One region of the Streptomyces sp. NPDC052225 genome, then DNA from elsewhere that is predicted to be linked to it. Evidence: riboswitches for the same ligand, from Rfam matches in the RefSeq annotation. Region 1 holds a riboswitch; each other region holds the start of a gene.
The links. Region 1 has a riboswitch for cyclic di-AMP ahead of AB0L37_RS31690 (NlpC/P60 family protein). Riboswitches for the same ligand answer to the same signal wherever they lie in the genome.

Region 1 (4,573 bases):
ATCGTCTGCGTGGAGCGGTAGTTCTGCTCCAGCATGATCGTCGTCGCGTCCGGATAGTCCTCTTCGAAGTCGAGGATGTTGCGGATCGTGGCGCCGCGGAAGGCGTAGATCGACTGGTCGGCGTCACCCACGACGCACAGCTCGGCGGGGTCGGAGTCGGCCGGGCCGACCAGCTCCTTCACCAGCGCGTACTGCGCGTGGTTCGTGTCCTGGTACTCGTCGACCATGACGTGGCGGAAGCGGCGGCGGTAGTGCTCGGCGACGTCCGGGAACGCGCGCATCAGGTTGACCGTCGTCATGATCAGGTCGTCGAAGTCGAGGGCGTTGGCCTCGCGCAGCCGCGACTGGTACATCGCGTAGGCCTGGGCGAGGGTCTTCTCGAAGCCGTCGGCGGCGGTGGCGGCGAAGTCCTCCTCGTCGATCAGCTCGTTCTTCAAATTGCTGATCTTCGCGCTGAAGGACTTCGGCGGGAACTTCTTCGGGTCCAGGTCCAGGTCGCGGCAGACCAGGGCCATGAGCCGCTTGCTGTCGGCGGCGTCGTAGATCGAGAAGGACGACGTGAAGCCGAGCTTCTTCGACTCGCGACGCAGGATGCGCACGCACGCGCTGTGGAAGGTGGAGACCCACATCGCGTTGGCCCGCGGCCCGACGAGGGACTCGACGCGCTCCTTCATCTCGCCCGCGGCCTTGTTCGTGAACGTGATCGCGAGGATCTGGCCGGGGTGGACGCCGCGCTCGGCGAGCAGGTAGGCGATCCGGTGGGTCAGGACGCGGGTCTTGCCGGAGCCCGCGCCCGCGACGATGAGCAGGGGCGAGCCGCCGTGCACGACGGCCGCCTTCTGGTTCTCGTTCAGCCCGTCGAGGAGCGCGGCCGGGTCGATGACCGGGCGCGGCGCACCGTCGCGGTAGTGGGCGTCCCGGGCCGGAGGCACGTCGAACTTCCCGCCGAACAGGTCGTCCGGGATCGGCTCCGGAGCTGCTGCGGGATCGGTGTCCTCGGGCGGCGGCGGGGGCTCCTCCGCGCCGCTCTGGAGGCTGGCCAGGAAGTTGTCGTCAAAGAGGCTGCTCATCGCCCTACGAGTCTAGGCCGCCCCACTGACACCCCGCCGCCGCCTTTGCGACACCGCTGGAAGACAGACTCCGGAATCCGGGAAAGTCGCAGGTCAGAAGGACAGAATCTGCCGGAACCGGCCGCCGGGCGACTTCTTTCCGCCCTCCAGGACGGTCCCGGCGCGGTCGGCCTTGGTGACGGTCCGGGCGAAGAGCCGGCTGACGTACAGATCGCCGTGTCCGTCGGCCGCGACGCCGGTGACCGGGCCGAAGCCGGAGGTCCAGCCGAGGATCCTGCCGCCGGGGCTGACCTTCCAGACGCGGGCGGTCGCCCTGGCGGCCTCGCCGTTCAGGTCGCCGACGTAGAGGTTGCCGTCGGGGCCGAGGGCGATCGAGGCGGGGACGGCCACGTGGCCGTTGCGGTTCGGGAAGACGGTGAACGGCTTGGCCCTGCCGCCCGGCGACACCACGACGAGGTCGTCGCCCGCCACGTCCGCTACGACGGGGCGCCCGAGACAAAGACGCCGTCGAGGCCGGTCGCGAAGCCGCCGTCCTTCGTCGCGCCCGACGACAGCCCGGGGACGAACGACGCCTTCCTCCGGCACCCGCCGCCGTCCTGGTCGAGCTTCGCGACGCCCGCCGAGGTGCCGATACAGGTGTCGCCCTCGGGGCCGCCCTCGCCCGCTCCCGCGGTGGCGGGGCCGTACTGCGGACAAGTCGGCGGACTCCGCAACTCCGGGGAAGGCTCCGGTCAATCTACGGACAATTCGGCGCAGATCCCTCCGGATTGACCACGTACGGCCGGGCGCGGGCCCGAGGAGTAGCCAAGGTCACGAAAATGTATCGGGCATATCGAACATCAACCTTCACAGCAGCAACACCAGTTGGCTACGGTGCTGCGCGGGCAGTCCGTCCCCCCGCCCGCGAACAACGCGGCGACCGGACAGCCCCCGCTGAGTTCCGTACGCCGCAAGGCAGGGAACCGGGGACCCACCGACCTTGGGGTGAATCGGCCCAACGGCCCGGCAGCACCGGGCAGTTGACCGTAGGGCAGCCTTCCGCACGACGAGCACCACCCGCCCGAACCCGACAGCTAACCCGGTAGGCGGACCATGGAAGGAGTCGCCTGCCTTGGCGTCGCACCGCAAGCCGCGCAGCCGGTCCCGGATATCCGGCGGCCTTCGTACGACACCCGCCGTCGGCATCACGACCGCCGCGCTCACCTCCGTCGCCCTGCTCTCGCAGACGGCCCAGGCCGCCCCCACGCAGCCCCACAAGCCGAGCATCGAAGAGGTGCAGAAGAAGGTCGACACCCTGTACCGGCAGGCCGAGGTGTCCACGCAGAAGTACAACGCGGCCAAGGAACGGACCGAGGGCAAGAAGAAGCAGGTCGACAAGCTCCTCGACGACATCGCGCAGCGCACCGAGAAGATGAACACGGCGCGCCAGAAGCTGGGCCGGTTCGCCGCCGAGCAGTACCGCACGGGCGGCATCAGCGACACGGCGACGATGTTCCTCGCGGACGACCCCGAGGACTATTTCTCGCAGCGCCAGCTGATGAGCCGGCTCACCGACGAGCAGAAGAAGGCCGTCGACGACTACCAGGTCCAGCAGCGCACCACGGCGAAGAAGCGCACCGAGGCGCAGGCCAGCCTCAAGGACCTCACCACGTCGCAGACCGAGCTGAGGACCACCAAGCAGGACGTGCAGACCAAGCTGTCCGACGCGCGGGAACTGCTCTCCAAGCTGACGGCCGAGGAGAAGGCGCGCCTCGCGGCCATCGAGAAGGCGAAGCAGGAGGCGGCCGAGAAGAAGGCCGCCGAGCTCGCCGCACAGCAGAAGGCCGCGGAGGAGGAGAAGCGGAAGGCCGCCGAGGAGGCCGCCGCCAAGGAGCAGGGCTCCACGGACTCGTCGGACTCCTCCGGGTCCGCCTCGGACACGTCCGACTCGTACGCCACCAAGGCGGCGAAGGCGCTCGCGTTCGCCAAGGCCCAGGAGGGCAAGCCGTACGTGTGGGGCGCCACGGGCCCGGACTCGTACGACTGCTCGGGGCTCACGCAGGCCGCGTGGAAGGCGGCGGGGATCTCGCTGCCGCGCACCACCTGGGACCAGGTCGAGGTCGGCACGACGGTGCCGCTCTCCGACATCCAGCCGGGCGACCTGGTCTTCTTCTACGACGACATCAGCCACGTCGGCCTCTACCTCGGCGACGGCATGATGATCCACGCGCCGAAGCCGGGTGCGTACGTCCGCGAGGAGTCCATCTACTACGACGGCACGTCGTCCATCCACAGCGTGGTGCGGCCCGCCTGACCCCTCGGATCCCTCAGGTCCACAGAACGGCGATGAAGATGTTCGCGATCGTGAGTCCGCCGACGGTCGCGAACAGGGCCTTCTCCGCCTTCTCCTCGTCGCGCTTCACGTACACGATGCCGAGGATGACGATGAGGATCGCCAGCTTCACACCGATCTTGATGTTGTTCACGGTGTTGTCGTCGGCCTGATTGAGGCCGACGAGGGCGACACCGGTCACCAGCATGGTCAGCGCGCCGTGCAGCATGGCCTTGTTGAAGCGGGCCGCGCCCTGCCCCATCGCGGACATCTGCGTGAGGAAGCCGCCGAGCAGGGAGGCGATGCCGATGATGTGCAGGCCGACGAAGATGTGGATGAGTACGTCCATGAGGCGGAGCGTAGCCAAGCGGTGATCGCCGGCCGTCACCGCTCCCCCATGGACTCCACCGCACCCCACCCGGACATCCGCGGGCACGCGACTGTCACTCTCCGACACCGCTCACAACAAACGGGCCAGTTGCGAACAATCCGCCACCAACCCGTTACGCCGAGGTTTAGCGTCCTTCCTCAGGTGACCGGCTCCCCACCGCCGCCCGGGCCAGGGGCGGCAGTCGGACACCACCGCCGAGAAAGGTCCGGCGGCGGCCCGCTCCCCCTGTGCGGGCCGCCGCCGGACGCGTAAGCAGGACGTTCCGAAAGGACGTGGCGTCACGTGCCGGCAGCGCACCGCAAGCCCCGACAGCGCTCGCTCAGTGGCAGTACGGCCCGCACAGCGGCCACCCTCGCCCTCGCCTCCGCGGCGACCGCCACCGTCTTCGACGGCGGCACGGCGCACGCGGAGCCGCACCTCTCCCCCACCGAGGTGAAGGCGAAGGTCGACAAGCTCTACCAGGAGGCGGAGGTCGCCACCGAGAAGTACAACGGCGCGAAGGAGAAGGCCGAGAAGGCCCAGAAGAAGGTCGACAGTCTCCAGGACGAGGCGTCGCGGCGCACCGAGGCCCTCAACTCCCAGCGGCAGAAGCTGGGCTCGATGGCGGCGGAGCAGTACCGCACCGGCGGTGTCGACCCGACCGTCCGACTGCTCCTCTCCTCCACGCCCGACCGCTACCTGGACGAGGCGGCCCTCGCCGACCGGGTCGGCACCCGGCAGGCCGCCACGATCGCGCGGGTCCGCAAGGAGCTGCGCGAGATCGACCAGGTGCGCGGGAAAGCCGACGGCACGCTCTCCGAA
Region 2 (4,573 bases), on a different contig from region 1:
GAACTCGCGGACGTGATCGCGCAGGGCGTCGCCGCGGGCGAGTTCAGCTGCCCCGACCCGGCGGCGACGGCCCTGCGCCTGACCGCCCTGCTCGACGGGCTCGCGGTGCAGATGACGGCGTACGACGGCGCGGTGTCGCGGGCCCGTACGCAGGAGTGGGCCGATGAGGCGCTCGCACGGGAACTGGGCCTGGAACGGGCCGAGTTGACGGGGGCGGGCCGGTAGCACCGCCCCCCCGGGGCACAGTCGTCAGCGCAGCTCGTACACCGCCGTCAGCGTCACCTCGTCCTCGATCTCGCCGGGCGCCACCGGCACCTTCTCCATCGCGTCGAAGGCGACCGCGGAGACCGCCACCGGGCGCGGCCGGCCGCCCGCGCCCTCGTCGAGCGAGACGAGACGGCCGAGCTTGTGCCCGGTCAGCTCGGCGTACTGCACGGCCTTCGCGTGGGCGTCGGCGTGCGCGGCCTTGCGGGCCTCGGCGCGCAGGGCGCTCGGGTCGGCGACGTCGAAGGTGACACCGTGGAGGCGGATCGCGTCGCCGGACGCGTCGGACATCGCCTGGATGACGGCGCCGGTGCGCTTCAGGTCGCGGATTTTCACGGAGAACGCCTGGGACGCCTGGTAACCCGTGAGCTTCGGGGCGGAGCCGGGCTCGGGCCCGTCCGCGTACACGGCGGACAGGGCGAGGGCCTCGGTGCGTACGTCGCGGTCGGCGATCCCGGCCTCGCGCACGGCGTCGAGCAGCGCGTCCGCCGCGCGGCTCTGGGCGGCGAGCGCCTCCTTGGCGCTCGCGCCGGACACCTCGACGCCCGCCGTGACGGTGGCCATGTCCGGCGCGGCGGCGGCCCGGCCCTCACCGGTGACCGTCAGGGTCGCGGGCCGGGGCGCCTGCGCGCCGACCGCGGCCGGGGCCTGCGGGGCGGCCGCCGCGGGGAACGCGGGCAGGCCGACGGCGAGCAGGGCCGCGGCGAGCGCGGCGCAGTGGCGGGTACTGACAGGCATGGGATCGGGGTCCTTCCCGGTCGGGCCCGCCCCGGCGGCGGGCAGCCGACATCCCAGCACCCGCGCCGGTCCCGGCAGGACACGCCACTCCGCCCGGTCACCTCACCGGCGCAGCCCCGGACTCAGGACGCGGACTCCAGGTGAGCCTTGATCGCGTGCGGGTCGACGAACCCCTTGGCCTGCACCCGGTCGCCGGACGACTCGCCGCGCAGTCGCCGCCCGATCCACGGCACCAGGAACTCGCGGGCCCAGTGGATGTCGTCGCGCCGCACCTCGAACGTGCCGCGCGGCGGAAGCAGCGGCCAGGGCTGCTCCGGGTCGGCGGGGACCTCGATGCCGAGCGCCTGCGCGGCGCGCAGCGCGACCCGGGTGTGCCCTTCGGCCGACAGGTGCAGCCGGTCCTCGTCCCAGGCCCTGCGGTCGTGGAGCGACTTGAGGGACCACAGGTCGAGCATCGCGCAGCCGTGCCGGTCGGCGATGGCCCGTACGTGCATGTTGTACGTGGCGATCTTGCCGCGCAGGTGCTTGAGCACGGCGACGTCGCGGGTGTCGAAGCCGGTGGCGACCATGACGGTCCCCGCGGCCTCGGAGAGCCGCACCACGGCCTTCTCGAAGCGCTCGGCCACGTCGTCCGGGTCGGTGCCGGGGCGGATGATGTCGTTGCCGCCCGCGACGAGGGTCACCAGGTCCGGGGCGAGCTCGACGGCTCGCGGGAGCTGGTCCTCGACGATCTGGTCGATGAGCTTGCCGCGGACCGCGAGGTTCGCGTACTGGAACGTGTCCTCGGGGACGCGGTCGTCCAGGAGGACGGCGAGCCGGTCCGCCCATCCGACGAAGTTCCCGTCGGGCCCGGGGTCCCCGACGCCTTCGGTGAAGCTGTCCCCCACCGCCGCGTAGGACCGAATCGTGCCGCCGCTGAATGATCTCGATTCGTTTGCCACGACCACACATCTTTCACCCTGGGATGTGACCTACGCGACCGTAGCCAGGGGTTGACGGGTGGTGAGATAGCCCACTCGGCCCCCGGGGAATATCCCGGGGGGCCGAGTGGATCGCGCGCGCCGGGTCCTGTCAGACGCTCACACCGTGCTGGCGCAGGTACGCCAGGGGGTCGATGTCGGAGCCGTAGTTCGGGGACGTACGGATCTCGAAGTGCAGGTGCGGCCCGGTGACGTTGCCGGTCGCGCCCGACAGGCCGATCTGCTGCCCGGCGGTGACGGCCTGGCCGGCCGAGACGCCCACCGACGACATGTGGGCGTACTGCGAGTACTTGCCGTCGGCGTGCTGGATGACGACCTCGTTGCCGTAGCTGCCGTCCCAGCCGGCCGAGACGACGGTGCCGGCGGCGATCGCCTTGAGCGAGGTGCCGGTGGCAACGGTGAAGTCGGTCCCGGTGTGGTAGCCGCTGGACCACATGGAGCCGTTCTGGTGGTACGGGGTACCGATGGACGCGGCGACGGGCTTCACGTAGGAGGTGGTGGTGGAGGCGCTCGCCTGCGTCGCCGTGGTGGTGGCCTTGGCCGCGCCGCCGAGCGTGAGCTTCGTGCCGGGCTTGATGAGCGCGGCGTCGGAGCCGATCGCGGCCTTGTTGTCCTGGTAGAGCTGCTTCCAGCCGCCGTCGACGCCCTGCGCCTCGGCGATCTTGGAGAGCGTGTCACCGGCCTTCACCGTGTACGTCGTGGCGGTGGCGGCATGGGCGCCGGTCGCGCCGATCAGCGGCAGGGCGAGCGCGGCTCCGCCGGCGGAGACGACGGCGGCGGCGCGGGTGACGCGCTGGGACTTCGGACGGCGGTGCTTTCCCTTTGCGGGCATGGCGAAATCTCTCTCCGTCGCCTACGAGGTGAGCTGTCGGGTTCGGACGGGAGATGTCCGGCCGCGCCCGTCGTACGGACGCGACTTCACCCCGAGCCGCATGGGGAATTCCCTCGGCGGCGTACTGCCTGTGGGTCCCCCGCTCCTGCCGTCACGGGTAGTCGTTCGGAATCCGGGCGGTGGCAGGACTAGGCGTTCCGACCGGAGTTGGTGGTGACCGTAAAGGAATGAGAAAGGCGGCGACAAGCGCCGAATTCACGTACGCCAGCCCTTTCTTGATCGACTGGGAGTTCCCGGTGTCACCCTGCGTCGACCCTTCCGCTTTACCAACGCCTTACCCCTAGCAAATTCCGCGCGCCGCAATCCGGACGACCGCCACGGAACGTCACGGCTATGAGCCTGCTCACGCAGACCTGCGCAACACCCGTGCTACCAGGGACAGTTACCAAGGAAAGCCTCAAATCGGACAGATGGTTGCCCCGGGAAGCCATGTCGTATCGTCAGGAGCGCGATCCGCCGGCGAGCAACGCCGGTGCCCCGACCGGGAGGAGCCCCCGTGACGCAGCACGTCCCGTCCACCGAGCCCGAGCTGGCCGGAGTACGCAACTTCCGGGACGTCGGCGGCCTCCCGACCGTGGACGGCCGGCGCGTGCGCCAGGGCGTGCTCTACCGCAGCGGACACCTCGCCCACGCCACCGCCGAGGACGCGGTGTTCCTCGCGGGCCTCGGGCTGCACACGGTCTTCGACTTCCGCAACGCGGCGGACCAGCGCCTTGAGGGCGCCGACGTCGAGTTGCCGGGCGTGCGCAATGTGAACCTGCCGCTGTCCGACCCGGCCGACGGCGCCGAGTTCTGGCAGATGGTCCGCGACGGCGACATAGAGCAGCTGCGGGCGCTCCTGTCCGAGGGCCGCGCCGCGAACCGCATGATCACGTCCTACCGCTCGATCATCACGCAGCGCACCGGCGAGCACAGCCGGGTGCTGCACGCGCTCGCCGAGGACAGCGTCCCCGCCCTGATGCACTGCGCCGCGGGCAAGGACCGCGCGGGCCTGTCGATCGCCGTGACACTGCTCGCGGTCGGCGTGGAGCGCGACGCCATCGAGGCGGACTACCTGGAGTCGAACGCGAAGCACCGCCGCTACAAGGTGCGCCGCAGCGGCACGTCCGCGGACGCGTACTCCCCCGAGGTCATGGAGCTGCTCAGCCCGCTCTTCGACGCGCGCGCCGAGTACCTGAACGCGGCCTTCGAGACGCTCGAGGAGACCTGGGGCAGCACGGACCGCTACCTGGAAGAGGGCCTGAAGCTCACCGCGGCCGACCGCGAGCGGCTGCGCGAGCGCCTGCTGGACTGACGGTCCAGGCCGCCTACTGGCCGCCGCCCAGCGTGAACAGCAGATAGATGAAGGCGGCCAGGGCGTGCCCGGCGAAGACGTACACGAGGACCCGCACCCAGATGCCGCGCGGCAGCTTGTCCTCGATGTCACGGCCCGCGGGCCGCTCGGTGTCACTCATGTCAGACCTCCCGGATCGGACCGGCCGCGGGGCCGAGGCACAGCGCGGCGGTCGGGCTCTGCAACAGGGTGTGGACGAAGAGGAGCTCGGCCCCGCCCTGGTCCGCCGCGGCGAGCCGGTGCGGGGTGAGCGAGTCGAAGTGGGCGCTGTCACCCGGGCCGAGCCGGTGGGTCGTGTCCCCGAGCCGCAGCCGCAGCCGCCCTTCGAGGACGTAGAGCCACTCCTCGCCGGGGTGGACGCGCACG
Region 3 (4,573 bases), on a different contig from region 1:
GCGTCGGGGCTCGTGGCGCTCGCCGGGCAGTTGCGGATCACCGACTGGTGCCGGCGGACCTGGAGCCGCGAACAGTGCCTGGTCGCCGGGCTCGGGCTGATGGGCGCGGCGTTCCTGGTGCCGGCGGCGGGCGGCACCGGGTGGGTCGGCGTGGCCGGGCTCCTGCTCTGCGCGGCGGGCCTCGCCGCGGCGACGGCGGTGCTCTACCCGTTCGAGATGGACACGGTCGTCTCCCTGGCCCGGGGCCGCTGGGTCGCCACGCATTACGGGCTCTACAACACGGTGTGCGGGGTGGGGATCACGGTGGGGAATCTGGGGGTGGGGGCGCTGATGGGGTCGGGGGCGGTGTGGTGGGTGCTTGCGGGGGTGGGCGGCCTGGGGGCCGTGACCCTGCGCCGTCTCGCCCGGGTCACGGGGCTCCGCCCCGGGCCCCGCTCCTCAATCGCCGGAGGGGCTTGAAGAGAAAGGGGGGTAACCCATACGGCCCACCCTGCTAGCCCCCGCCCCGCACCCCGGGAAACCTTGGTGAGACGCCCGGAGAGCGGGCGCGGAGCCGGTAGGAGACGTGGTGGGGCAGCGCGGAGGAGGCAGGCACAGATACGCGTCGGACACCGGCGCCACCCGTGCCTTCCTGCGACTGCTCCCCGTCCTGCTCATCGTCTGCGGCGCGGCCTACGAGTACTTCACCCCGTCGGGGTTCTCCGGCGCGCCCCTGTTCAGCGCGGCGCCCCTGGTCGCCGCCCCGTTCTTCTCGCTGCGCGGCACACTCGTGGCCGGACTCGTCTCGATCGCCGCGATCGTCGCCGTCCACCTCAGATACACGGGCGAGTTCGGCTCCGACGTCATCACGGAGATCGCCACCGTGGCCACCGTGTGCGCCCTCGCCTGCTTCATCAACCGGATCGTGCGGCGCAGCGACGAACAGCTGGCGTCCGCGCGGCAGATCGCCGAGGCCGCGCAGCTCGCCGTGCTGCCCGTGCCCGCGGGCCGGATCGGCGGGCTCGCCATCGCCGCGCGGTACGAGGCCGCGCAGGCCGGGGCGTTCATCGGCGGGGACCTGTACGCCGTGCAGGACACCCCGCACGGTGTCCGGATCGTCGTCGGTGACGTACGCGGCAAGGGGATGGGTGCGGTCGCCGCCGTCGCCGTGGTGATCGGCGCGTTCCGGGAGGCCGCCGAGCAGGAGGGCAGCCTGGAGGCGGTCGCCCAGCGCCTGGAGCGGGCGCTCGCGCGCGAGGGCACCCGGCGCAGCGGCATCGACGACTTCGAGGGATTCACCACGGCCGTGCTCGCCGAGATCCCGCACGGCGGCGGCTTCGACAGGGTCGTCCGCATCCTCAACCGCGGCCACCCCGAACCCATCGTGCTGCTCGGCGACGGCACCGTACGCGTCATCGGACCCGACGAGGCGGCGCTCCCGCTCGGCATGAGCGAACTCGGCAGCTGGCCCGACCGGGCCACCGAGGCGGGCTTCCCGGCGGGCGCCACTCTGCTGCTCTACACCGACGGGCTCTCCGAGGCGCGCGACGCGGACGGCGTCTTCTACGATCCGGCGGCCCGCCTCGCCGGGCGCATCTTCCCCGGACCCGAGGAACTCCTCGCGGCGCTCTCGGAGGAGGTGCGCGCGCACACCGGGGGCGGCGCGACCGACGACATGGCACTGCTCGCCGTACGACGGCCGTGACTCTCCGCGCTCTCCGCATAACAATTGACACACCGTCAGCTGAAGGGCGTGTTCGCGCGGTCGGCCAAGTCGACCCGTTCCGCCCGGTCTTCGGCCGTTAAGTCCAGGCCAAAGAAGTGAACGATCAGTGGGAACGGCTTGGAATTAGTGTCGGCTGTCTATTAACGTTCGATAACGCAGCGCGGTCGTCCCAGCCGTCACAAGAGATGGCTCCGTGCGCACACGCCTAATCCCGAAAGGGAGCCGGGGAACCACCAACTTGGGGTGAATCGGACGTACTTCACGTCCGTAGGAGACCTTCCTGCTCCGAACCCGTCAGCTAACCCGGTAGGCGAGAAGGAAGGAAAGGAGAGCGCCTTCGTGGCGTCGAACCGTCCTGCCCCCGAGTTCTTGCATGCCTCCACCGACGGTGACTTCGGTGCCGAGAGTGTCGCGCAGGAGAACTGGGAGGAGTGGAACCCCACCGAGGAGTCCGTCCGCCCCGTCCGCGGCAAGCACCGCGTCGCCCGGCAGCGCGGAGGCCTCGCGCGCAGCTCCACGGTCCTCGGCGTCGGCGTGATCGCCGCCGTCGGCGCGGGCGGCATCGCCACCGCGCAGGGCGGCAAGCCCGCGGTCCAGATCTCCATGCCCGACCTGTCGGCCGTCAAGGACTCCCTGCCGGAGGCCAAGTCGCTGCCCGGCGTGGGCGCGCTGATATCCGACGACTCGGACGGAGCCCCCGCCGCCGCGGCCGCCCCGCTCACCACCATGGGCACCGGCAGCGGCCAGACCGACGCAGGCGAGACGCTGCGCGCCCGCATCATGCAGCAGGCCGAGACGCAGCAGGACGCCGCCGACGCCGCCGAGAAGCAGGCCGCCGAAGAGGCAGCCGCGCAGAAGGCCGCCGAGGAAGCCGCCGCGAAGCAGAAGGCCGCCGAGACCAAGGCCGCCGCCGAGAAGAAGGCGGCCGAGGAGGAGGCGCGCAAGAAGGCCGAGGCCGAGCGCCTCGCCAAGCTCGCCAAGAGCTACAAGATCCCGGTCGCCTCGTACACGATCACCGGCACGTTCGGGCAGCCCGGCGCCATGTGGTCGTCCGGCTACCACACGGGCCTGGACTTCGCCGCTCCCACGGGTACCCCGATCTACGCCATCCACTCCGGCACCGTCACCGAGGCCGGCTGGAACACCGCGTACGGCTACCGCACGGTCATCACCCTCGACGACGGCACCGAGCTGTGGTTCTGCCACCAGTCGTCGATGAACGTCACGGTGGGCCAGAAGGTCTCCACCGGCGACGTCATCGGCCGCGTGGGCGCCACCGGCAACGTCACGGGACCGCACCTCCACCTGGAGGTCCACCCCGGCGGGCAGGCCACCGGCATCGACCCGGCCGCCTGGCTGCGCGACAAGGGCCTCACTCCCTGAGAGCCCGCCTTGTGACCCCGGCGGTCCTGGCGGCAACCCCCCGACGTCAGGGCTGCCGGTTTTACCCACCTTTGGCGGGCTGACCTCGCTGTCTACGGAATACCGCATTCTGTACGTCTGTTGAGCCGACACATGACTTCTCTTCGCAAGCTCGGCTCCTCGGACCTCGAGGTCTTCCCGCTCTCCCTCGGCGGCAACGTCTTCGGCTGGACCGCCGACGAGGCCACCTCGTTCGCGGTGCTCGACGCGTACGTCGCCGGGGGCGGCAACTTCATCGACACCGCGGACTCGTACTCGGCCTGGGTCGAGGGCAACGAGGGCGGCGAGTCGGAGACCATCATCGGCAAGTGGCTGGCGTCCCGCGGCAACCGCGACGACGTCGTCGTGGCCACCAAGGTCGCCCGCCACCCCGACTTCCAGGGCCTGCGCGGCGCGAACATCAAGGCCGCCGCCGACGCCTCCCTCAAGCGCCTGGGCACCGACCACATCGACCTGTACTACACGCACTTCGACGACGACGAGACGATCCCGGTCGAGGAGATCATCGGCGCGCTCGACGAGCTGGTGAAGGCCGGCAAGGTGCGCAACATCGCCGCCTCGAACATCTCGCCCGCGCGCCTCCAGGAGTCCCTCGACTTCTCCGACCGCGAGGGCGTGGCCCGCTACGTCGCCATCCAGCCGCACTACAACCTCGTCTCGCGCGACACGTACGAGGGCGAGCGCCAGGACATCGCCTCGCGCGCCGGCCTCGGCGCCGTCCCCTACTACGCGCTCGCCTCCGGCTTCCTGACCGGCAAGTACCGTCCGGGCGCCACCGTCGACAGCGCGCGGGCCGCCGGCGCCGGCCGGCACCTGGAGACCGAGCGCGGCCGCAAGGTGCTCGCCGCCCTCGACGAGGTCGCGCAGGCCCACGACGCCGAGATCGCCACGGTCGCCCTCGCCTGGCTCGCCGCCCAGCCCACCGTGGCCGCGCCGATCGCCTCGGCCCGCGTCGTGGAGCAGCTCCCGGCGCTGCTCGCGGTGGCGGACCTGGAGCTGACGGAGGCCGAGATCCGGAAGCTGACGGCCGCGTCCGCCTGATTCAGTACCGGTAGGGGTTGTACGCGGGTCCCTGCGCGAACGGCGGGCCCGCGTACACCGGCGGCAGCCACATCGGGGCCGCCGCCCGCGACCCGTACGCGAGCGCGGCCCGCGCATAGCCGCGCCGCTCCCACAGCGCGTCCAGCAACTCCCGCTCCCGTACGACGAAATCGGCGCCGGCCCGGCCCTTGCGGCCGCGGTGCCGGAGCAGCGCGAGCGAGGTCGCGTACGACTCGTACTCGGCGACCGCCGTGGCCGCCGGCTTGCCGCCGTAGTGCGCCGCGTACTCCCGCGCCAGGCGCCGCGCCTTGAGCGAGCCGAGCGCGAACGGCTCGGGCGGCGCCAGCCAGCCCGCCGCCACGTACGCGGGCAGCTCCTGCCGCACGGTGCGCAGCTCGCGCTGCC

Region 2: another riboswitch for cyclic di-AMP. It lies ahead of AB0L37_RS21285 (LysM peptidoglycan-binding domain-containing M23 family metallopeptidase); the one in region 1 lies ahead of AB0L37_RS31690 (NlpC/P60 family protein).
Region 3: another riboswitch for cyclic di-AMP. It lies ahead of AB0L37_RS03005 (M23 family metallopeptidase); the one in region 1 lies ahead of AB0L37_RS31690 (NlpC/P60 family protein).

Annotation. Positions count from the first base shown of each region.
Region 1 covers NZ_JBFAVD010000028.1:47,465-52,037, forward strand. Annotated here, with positions in the region: gene pcrA (DNA helicase PcrA) at 1-1,070, opposite strand, end outside; gene AB0L37_RS31680 (hypothetical protein) at 1,164-1,541, opposite strand; gene AB0L37_RS31685 (hypothetical protein) at 1,547-1,783, opposite strand; cyclic di-AMP (ydaO/yuaA leader) riboswitch at 1,992-2,174, shown strand; gene AB0L37_RS31690 (NlpC/P60 family protein) at 2,182-3,363, shown strand; gene AB0L37_RS31695 (hypothetical protein) at 3,377-3,730, opposite strand; gene AB0L37_RS31700 (NlpC/P60 family protein) at 4,055-4,573, shown strand, end outside.
Region 2 covers NZ_JBFAVD010000014.1:56,896-61,468, reverse strand. Annotated here, with positions in the region: gene AB0L37_RS21300 (TetR/AcrR family transcriptional regulator) at 1-225, shown strand, start outside; gene AB0L37_RS21295 (SIMPL domain-containing protein) at 250-1,002, opposite strand; gene AB0L37_RS21290 (SGNH/GDSL hydrolase family protein) at 1,125-1,943, opposite strand; gene AB0L37_RS21285 (LysM peptidoglycan-binding domain-containing M23 family metallopeptidase) at 2,074-2,814, opposite strand; cyclic di-AMP (ydaO/yuaA leader) riboswitch at 2,818-3,003, opposite strand; gene AB0L37_RS21280 (tyrosine-protein phosphatase) at 3,371-4,168, shown strand; gene AB0L37_RS21275 (DUF6126 family protein) at 4,182-4,328, opposite strand; gene AB0L37_RS21270 (XRE family transcriptional regulator) at 4,330-4,573, opposite strand, start outside.
Region 3 covers NZ_JBFAVD010000001.1:601,088-605,660, forward strand. Annotated here, with positions in the region: gene AB0L37_RS02995 (MFS transporter) at 1-459, shown strand, start outside; gene AB0L37_RS03000 (PP2C family protein-serine/threonine phosphatase) at 569-1,684, shown strand; cyclic di-AMP (ydaO/yuaA leader) riboswitch at 1,898-2,033, shown strand; gene AB0L37_RS03005 (M23 family metallopeptidase) at 2,075-3,088, shown strand; gene AB0L37_RS03010 (aldo/keto reductase) at 3,221-4,168, shown strand; gene AB0L37_RS03015 (PrsW family intramembrane metalloprotease) at 4,170-4,573, opposite strand, start outside.